DNA from 2 places in the Halomonas sp. N3-2A genome. Region 2 is predicted to be linked to the other one. Evidence: predicted binding sites of a transcription regulator. Region 2 holds the regulator's gene; the other holds the start of a gene.
What was found. Region 2 encodes PhoB, which activates phosphate uptake and scavenging genes when phosphate is short. Its sites were predicted from a motif close to TGTCATANNNNTGTCANA; they were not measured.

Region 1: CEK60_RS20485 (PhoX family protein) is a predicted target of PhoB. The motif match lies at 2,428-2,445, and genes of this name have one in related genera.

What each region holds. Positions count from the first base shown of each region.
Region 1 covers NZ_CP022286.1:4,424,644-4,429,206, forward strand. The annotation lists gene CEK60_RS20475 (TonB-dependent receptor domain-containing protein) at 3-1,976, opposite strand; gene hemP (hemin uptake protein HemP) at 2,088-2,255, opposite strand; gene CEK60_RS20485 (PhoX family protein) at 2,512-4,563, shown strand, end outside.
Region 2 covers NZ_CP022286.1:3,917,325-3,921,887, forward strand. The annotation lists gene CEK60_RS18280 (NAD(P)/FAD-dependent oxidoreductase) at 1-53, opposite strand, end outside; gene CEK60_RS18285 (chorismate--pyruvate lyase family protein) at 141-719, shown strand; gene ubiA (4-hydroxybenzoate octaprenyltransferase) at 754-1,644, shown strand; gene phoB (phosphate regulon transcriptional regulator PhoB) at 1,766-2,455, shown strand; gene phoR (phosphate regulon sensor histidine kinase PhoR) at 2,458-3,774, shown strand; gene CEK60_RS18305 (hypothetical protein) at 4,075-4,377, shown strand.

The sequences.
Region 1 (4,563 bases), 510 kb from region 2:
AGTTACCACTGCCAGTTGAGGGTGGCGAACAGGCTACGTCCGTCGCCCAGACTGCCATCGGGCCGATACCACACTTTGTCGCCGAGGTTGGCGAGGCGCAGCGCGGTATCAATAGCGGGGGTGATTTGCCAAGCAAGGTGGATATCGTGCAGCCCATAGCCTGGCAGGCGTTCATCGTCGCCCTGTTTGTCGAACGCCTGAGCAAAGCGACTTTGCCAGCCGACCCGTACAGCGCCGTTATAAAGTGCAACGTCACTGCCCAGCGTCATTTCCAGAGGTGTTTGGCTACCCAGGGCCTCACCGCTGTCGCGATCTTTGCCGGATACCTCTGAAAGACCTACAAAGCTGGTTAGCAGCGGGAATGCGCTAGGTTGCCAAGTAAGTCGGGCGTCATAGCCCCATAGCTGAGCACGCTGCACGTTTACGGCCTGAGTGGTGCCCGCCATGATATCGACCTGAGTGTCGATGAAGTCGTCTGCACGAGTGTCGAAGTAGCTGGCGCGCGCCTGCCAGTCGCCTTGGTGCCATACCACACCGCTTTCCCAGGTGCGGCTGGTTTCAGGCGACAGGTTAGGGTTGGGAATCCAGTAGTTATCCGGCGTGCAGAAGGTGGGCCCGGCGCAGAAACCGGCAAAGTGGCGCTCATTAGCGTAAAGCTCGGAAAGACTGGGTGCGCGGAAGGCTTCGGCGTAGCCGGAGAACAGCATCAAGGAGTCGTCGGGTCGCCAGGCAAGACGGAAGCGCGGCGACACTTGGTCGTGCACGCTGTCGGCATCGTTTTGACCGCTGGCGTCATAGCGGTCATAGCGCGCGCCAATGCCGACGTCAAACTGCCCCGCGCCGCCCTCTGCTAAATAGCGGCCCGCAGTAAGCGTGGTGTCAAGATAGGCCGACTGGGTATCGATATCAGCGTGGGGGAAACCATTCGCTTCACCGTTAGGCCGTTGGCGGGCCTGCTCCAGTTCAGCGCCAAACACCAGTGTTTGTGAAAGCCAGCCATGGTCGATGCTGTGATAGCCATCGCTTTGCAGGCCGACCCGCTCAAGGGTACGGCTAGCCTGTGGCTCGTCGATATCCTGTTGGCTAAAGGTGAGTTGTGAGGTGATTTCAGTGGCACCACTCGGTTGCCAGCGGTGGCCAAGTTGTACGTTATTACTCTCAACATCACGGTCGCGTAATGGGTTGCTAGCGTTGGTTGATAGCTGCTGCGGATTAGCGGGTTGGGTGGCGCGCTCATCATAGTGCTGCCAGCTAATAAACACCCGTTGGTCGTCGCTTGGTTCCCAGCCGCCTTTTAAAAGCAGGCTATTGAGGCTGGCATCTTCTACTGCTTCATCACCGCCCGCGCGACGAATATCGCCGGACTCGCTACGGCCCACAGAAAATAGCCCATCCACTTGCCCGTTAGCCGTGTCGCGGCGGCCAAACGCCGTCAGGCTTCCGCGTAGCTCGTCGTTAGCTGTTGCCCCGCCTAAGGAAAGACGTGCACCGCTATCTTCACCTGGGGCTAATAGGTCGCTGGCCTCTACACTGGTAAAGCTAACAACGCCGCCCATGGCATTGCTACCGTACAGGCTGGAAAGCGAGCCACGGGCAATCTGCACTTCTTGGATCAGCGCGGGGTCGAGGAAGAAGTTGCCCACATGGCCAGTGGAAATATCCTGGCGAACACCGTCCAGGCGCACCAGTACACCATTGCTGCCGAAGCCACGCATACTCAGTGTTTGACCGTTACGGCGTCCTTGGCCAGCCACATGCAGACCAGGCTGGCGGCTCAGCACGTCTTCAACGCGACTCGCGGTGGCAAGCGTTGCGTCTTGGCGGTCGATGATGTCGATAATCAGCGGTGCGCGGGACAGGTCCGTCGGTGCGCGGGTACCGGTGACTGTTAGCGGGGCTAAGTCTGAGTCGTTGGCGTTGGCAGGCAAAAGAGGGAGTAAGGTAAGGCAAAAGCCTAACGTGTGAGTTGGTTTCATGGGCCAGACAGTTCCAGCAGAAAGTGATGGATAATGTTGCTGGCTGGGTGCGATGGGCTACCTGGCTGGCTAAAAGGGTTAGTAGTAGGTACGTGATTATTTTAAAAAGGCTTACGCTGTTAAGATCAACTTGCCGCTTTTCGTGCGGCGCAGCACGTAGCGTCGCTGTTCATGGTGAATAACCAACTGACCGTCTTGATCAAGCAGCGCCTGACTTGTCACTTCGCGACATGCGCTAGGCGAGCCTTCTGGCGGAATGTCTTTTTTTCTGGGCTGCATGAGAGGTTGTTTCCCGTGGTAATGATAACTATTAGCATTAATTTAGCAGATTTGACTACCTCTCACAACCATCACTCCCAACCTTACCTAACCACCGTGCAGATGCTTAACCAACAGTTTTTAAAGGTGGGGAATAGCTTGCTAATGAACGTTCACCTAACCGTAGAGTGCTCGTCATTACCCTGTCATTTAAATTGATTAGTGTCCTCTTAACATAAAACTAGCGCGTGTTAACCGTGACGAGAGGACCGTTGTTATGAGCAAGGAAATTGAAGATCATCGCCTGTTTAATCAGAGCAGCAACCAGCCGTTTGCGGATGTGTTAGCGCAGCATGTTTCGCGACGAGCGGTAATGCGGGGCGGCTTGGGTTTGGCCGCCGCTTCAATGCTTGGCTTTGGCGGTGCCGCCCAAGCACTGGCTTCAAACGGGGCGCAAAAAACGCCGTTGACGCTAGCGTTTGAGGCGGTTCAAGGATCGCTAACGGATGCTGTCGTAGTGCCTGAAGGCTATGTTGCCCAAGTGCTGGTGCCGTGGGGCACGCCGTTGAGCGCTGATGACAGCTGGCAATCCGACCAGCCAATGACTGCCGAGCGTCAAGCCGCTAGCGTGGGTATGAACCACGATGGAATGGCTGGTTTTGCCCTGGATGCCGATAACGCCTCACGGCGCTTTGTGCTGGTGCTCAACAACGAATATATCGATCAAGCAGCGCTGTGGGCACCTCAAGGTGGTCCCACTGATGCTGAAGGCAAGCGCCCCGCCGAAGAGTCGCGTACTGAAATCAACGCTCACGGTGTCACTATTGTGGAAGTTGAGAAAGGCGCTAACGGAGACTGGTCGCATGTGCCTGGCTCCCGCTATAACCGCCGCCTTACCAGCGCGACGGTGATGGAAATTGCAGGCCCAGTGGCGGGCAGTGACTATGTGAAAACGCGTTTCTCACCGGCGGGTACGCAAACCCGTGGCACCAATAACAATTGTGGTAATGGGTTAACGCCCTGGGGCACTTATATCGCTTGCGAAGAGAACTGGCCCAATGTGTTTGTTAATCACGGCCAACTCTTCCAGGACGACGCGCGGATTGGTATTCCTACCGATAAAAGCCGCTATGGTTGGGATACCTCGGCGGGTGATGCCTCTGAAGAAAACGATGAATTTGCCCGTTTCAATATCACGCCACGGGGCGAGCGTGCTGAAGATGATTACCGCAACGAAGCGCGCACCTTTGGCTACCAAGTTGAAGTCGATCCCTATAGTGATGCTCACGCGGTAAAACGCACGGCACTTGGCCGTTTCCGTCATGAAGGGTGTTGGCTAGGTAAGCTGGAAGCAGGGCAACCCGTGGTGTACTACTCTGGCCACGATTCCCGCAACGAGTACGTCTATAAATACGTTTCTGACGCTGCCTGGGACCCCGCTGATGCCAATCGCCCAGGCGAAGCGTATGACCGACTCGCCATTGGTAGTAAATATCTGGATAACGGCACCCTCTATGTGGCTCGCTTCAACGCTGATGGCAGCGGTGAGTGGTTGCCGCTAACACCTAGCGCGCAAACACGTGATGGCCGTTCGTTGGCAACGGCTTTGGGCTTGGCAGAGGATGATTTAGCTGGGGTGATTATTAACACCTGTGATGCAGCGGATCTAATGGGAGCGACACCGATGGACCGCCCGGAGTGGGCAACCGTGGATCCTTCCTCTGGCGAGGTGTATCTAACGCTGACCAATAATTCGAAGCGTAGCGAAGAAGCCTCAGCGGCTACTTTCACCAATCAAGGCGATGACATTGCTCAGCTAGGGGTAGGCTATGAGACAGCCCCGGCCAACGCCGTTAATCCACGTGCTAATAACGAAGCAGGTCACATTATCCGCTGGCGTGAAAGCCGCCTGCCGAATGCCTTTCGCTGGGAAGTATTTGTGTTTGGTGCCGCCACTAATGATGAAGGCAATCATTCCGGCCTGACTGAAATGAACCAGTTTGCCAGCCCCGATGGTCTGTGGTTTGACCAGCGTGATGATGGTCAGGGCATACTCTGGATACAGACCGATAATGGTTACGAAGGCATTACCGAGTACACCAACGATCAGCTATTAGCCGTGGTGCCTAACAGCCTGGACGAGATTCAAGGTACCGGCCCGGTGATTAACAATAGCAATCAGCAGCAACTGAAACGCTTCGCCGTAGGGCCTAACGGTTGTGAAGTGACCGGCATTTTTGCGACGCCGGACAAAACGGCGCTGTTTATTAATATTCAGCACCCCGGCAACTGGCCCGCGGATGGTGGCGCACTGACCCAAGATGCCACC
Region 2 (4,563 bases):
CCAATAATAATCAGTGCCGAATGGGTATATCGCGATATCTCGTGTGAGGGCATGCAGTCACCAAAAGTCGGCGGAACAAAAGCCTGTGAGGTCACCATGTTACACTAGCTTTCTGTGTATTGACCGCCTTGGAGACTTTGGTGATCGCCCCTACTGTTCGGCAAGCTTCCCTTCCTCATCGACTATTTCCTCACTGGCTCCCTGTTGCTGCGGCTCGTCCTGCAATGAGCGCTGCGTGGTGGCAGTGGGTGGCATCGACGGACTCCTTAACGACGCGGTTAACCGTCGCAGGCGGCACAAACGCGTTTCGGGTGCAATTGTTACGTCAAACGATTGGCTTACCTCTACGGGATGAAGCGCTAGCGCTGGGAATTGAACCGCGCCGCTATGCATGGCTGAGAGAAGTCGCGTTGTGTGTCGGCGATAAGCCCTGGGTAGTCGCACGCTCGGTAGCGCCACTTAGTCAATTACAAGGTAAGGGGTTAGAAGGGCTTGGCGAGCGTTCATTAGGCAGTTGGCTGTTTCAACAACCTGACTTAGTGCGCGGGCCACTCTACGCCACTCGCCATCAGCCACGCTTTGTCGCGGAACACTCTGCGTCGCTTTTAGACAGCGTATGGGGGCGGCGCTCAGTGTTTCAGCACGGTGGGCTGTCGCTGTTAGTGCAGGAATACTTTTTATCGACCATGGCAGATGATCTTGCCCTGTCTTCGCGCTAGGCTATCACCAGCGTTTTCTTTTTGAGAGGTAAGCATGGACCGTTCTCTGTTGAGGCCAACGGGATGGGCTCGGGTGGCTGATTTTTTACATTTAACGCGATTGGATCGCCCGATTGGTACTTGGCTATTGATGTGGCCCACCTTATGGGCATTGTGGATAGCAGCAGAGGGTGTGCCTGGACGGAATGTTCTGCTGATCTTTATTGCTGGCGTTTATGTGATGCGCGCCGCGGGCTGTGTGGTTAATGATTACGCTGATCGTCATTTCGATGGCCATGTAAAGCGCACTAAACATCGTCCGCTAGCCACTGGTCGTATCAGTGAAACCGAGGCGCAGCTGCTGTTTATCGCGCTGGTAGCCACTGCTTTCATTTTAGTGCTATTGACCAATTGGTTTACGGTGCTGTTGTCGATAGGTGGTGTTGTATTAGCGTTCATTTACCCGTTTATGAAGCGCTACACCCATTTACCTCAGGTGGTGTTAGGGGCTGCGTTCTCTTGGGCGATTCCCATGGCATTCGGTGCGGTATTGGGTCATGTACCGTTTGAAGCATGGCTACTGTTTAGCGCTAACGTGCTGTGGACCGTTGCCTACGATACTCAATACGCCATGGTCGACCGCGACGATGACCTAAAAATTGGCATCAAATCTACCGCGGTGCTGTTTGGTAGCGCTGATCGTCTGATCATTGGTGTGTTGCAAGTGGCGGCACTTGGACTACTTGCCTGGGTAGGATGGCGCGTTGGTTTAGGTGGCTTTTTCTGGCTTGGATTAGCCGCTATGGCCGCTACGTTTGTCCATCAACAACGCTTAATCGCTGGCCGTGAGCGCGACCGCTGCTTCCAGGCATTTCTTAATAATCATTGGTCAGGCTTGTTAATTTTTGCAGGTATTGCACTAAGTTGGTGGCCAATAACTGGCTAAATATCCTCTATGTCATAAAATTGTCATCGAGTCATGGTGTTATCGTCACTGACATGTCTTTGAACTGTTTTTTTAAACTATTTTTTAAATTAGTTTTCATTGAACACCGTGAGGCCCTGGAATGACCGCCAAGACCGTTTTGATTGTCGATGATGAGGCGCCTATTCGCGAGATGATCGCAGTGGCGCTGGAAATGGCTGACTATCGCGTGCTTGAAGCGGATAACGCCCAGGATGCCCACGCGATGATGGTTGACCACCAGCCAGATCTGCTTTTGCTGGATTGGATGATGCCGGGCACCAGTGGTATTGAGCTTGCAAGGCGCTTAAAGCGTGAAGAAGCCACTGCCGAGGTGCCTATCATTATGCTGACCGCTAAAGGCGAAGAAGATAATAAGATTCAAGGGCTTGAGGCTGGGGCGGATGACTATATCACCAAGCCTTTCTCTCCCCGCGAACTGGTGGCGCGCTTAAAAGCAGTATTGCGACGTACTACCCCCCGTGGTGTCGAAGATCCTATTGAAATTAATGGCTTGCTATTAGACCCAGTGAGCCACCGTGTGAGTGCTTACGGTAAGGCGTTAGAAATGGGGCCGACGGAGTACCGTCTGCTGCAGTTTTTCATGACGCACCAAGAGCGCGCCTATACACGTAGCCAACTGCTCGATCAAGTGTGGGGCGGTAACGTATACGTTGAAGAGCGGACGGTAGATGTTCACATCCGACGTCTACGTAAGGCCCTAGGAGAAGCTCACCAGAGTCTCATTCAAACGGTGAGAGGCACTGGGTACCGTTTTTCCGCGCGGGTGTAACGGTGCGCCTGTGGAGCCGAGAACTATGGCGAATTGCGTGGCTGGCCGCTTTGGGCGCTTGTCTGGGGTGGTTGCTGGGTATGCCAGGTCTTGGCGTTGCTGCAGGTCTTGCCGTTTGTCTGGTGTATCAACTGCGCCAACTGCGTGCGCTCTTTAAGTGGTTAACGCTTCACCCTCATGATGAACCCCCTGCTGCGAGCGGCATGTGGGGCGAGCTTTTTGATCGCTTGTATCGCTACCAAAAGAGCCAACGGATTACTCAGAATCGCTTACGTGCCACCCTTGCACGTATTCAGGAATCATCCGAAGCGATGCGTGACAGTGTCGTTATGCTAGATCGGCATGGTGACCTGGAGTGGTGGAACAGTGCCGCGACGGAAATGCTGGGCTTGCAAACCGCCCACGACCGTGGCCAGCACATTACCAATCTGCTTCGTGACCCGCGATTTATCAGCTACTTTAATGCACGTAAATACGGTGAGCCGCTGACCTTAACGTCGCCCATCGATGAACGGCATATCCTTCAATATCAAATTACTCTCTATGGTGATGATGAGCGCTTGGTAATGGCGCGAGATATTACCCGCTTGCATCGTTTAGAGCAGATGCGGCGTGACTTTGTCGCCAATGTTTCCCATGAACTACGCACACCGCTAACGGTACTGACGGGTTATTTAGAAACCTACAGCGACTTGAAAGAGCAACTTCCACCACGTTTGGGCCGAGGTATTGCTCAGATGGAAGAGCAGACGAAGCGTATGCAAAACTTAGTCAATGATCTGCTACTGCTCTCTCGGTTAGAAATTGATCAAGGTGGCGAGGATCATCATGCGTTGGCGTTAGGGCCAATGCTCGACACCATTCGCTGCGATGCGCTAGCGCTCTCTAACCAACAGCACAGTGTTCAAGTCGCGCTTGAGAGCGATGCCCGTCTGATCGGCAGCGAGCAGGAACTGCATAGCGCTATTTCAAACCTAGTGTTTAACGCTGTGCGGTATACGCCAGAGGGCAGTCAGATAACACTTCGCTGGAAAACCCTGCCGAATGGCAGTGCTTGTATTGAAGTTGACGACGATGGTGAGGGAATTGACCCTGTGCATATTCCACGCTTAACCGAGCGTTTCTATCGCGTTGATAAAGGGCGTAGTACTGCAACGGGTGGTACCGGGCTTGGTCTGGCGATTGTAAAGCATGTGCTACTAAGACATGACGCATTGTTACAAATTGAATCTCGCCCTGGCGAAGGAGCCCTCTTTCGCTGTGTTTTTCCGTCATCACGTGTTGTCAAAAGCGAGCCCGCCTCGCGCAATGCTGTTTAAGTACAAGTGATGTATAGGTGTGTCATGCTTGTCATACAAGTATGGCCACATAATACTCATGTGCCATTTCTAACCACTTTCCCTGCTTGATCTGCAAACGCTTTAAGCGCTCTTCCTATTATCTTTCATTTGATAAATTATTGTTTTATTTGGTTTTTTATATCATTTTTGATTTTTTGGCACATCGTCTGCACGTGTCTTGGTACTTGGTAAGAGAGAAAACCATAGGAATTGGTAAGCCGAAAGGCCGTCTTTCTTACTATTTAAGCAGTACCTGAACAGCGATCTAGGAGACGGAACATGATGTCCAAGGAACTACTCAAGAAAGCTGGTATTTTAAGTGTAGCGTTCGGTTTAGTTGCTAGCCCTGCAGCATTCGCTCAAGAGCCAGCAGACCCCGCGAACAATATTTCCCCTGATGAGCAGCCTGTTGAGACTCAATCCGAAAGTACAACAGATTCAAGTAATTATGATAGCCAAGAGTTGACTCATGACGAAGGCGATAACGCCAGCGACATGGAACCTAGTTCAACGAGCCAGGACGATTCAGAGTCTGGCTATGACAGCACAGATGAGTTGCCTGAAGAAAATAGCGGAATGTAACATTAACTTTGGTTACTTATCTTTTCAAAAGGTACTATAACTCTTACGCTTACGGATGAGCTATTCAGAGGCATGGATGTCAAATTGCATGGATGCTCCTAGATTCAAGGATTGAATCTTTCGACGGTCAACACGCTAGTCAGGGTTAATTCCAAGGTTGGAGCCCCTCAAACGGATAGGAAGCTA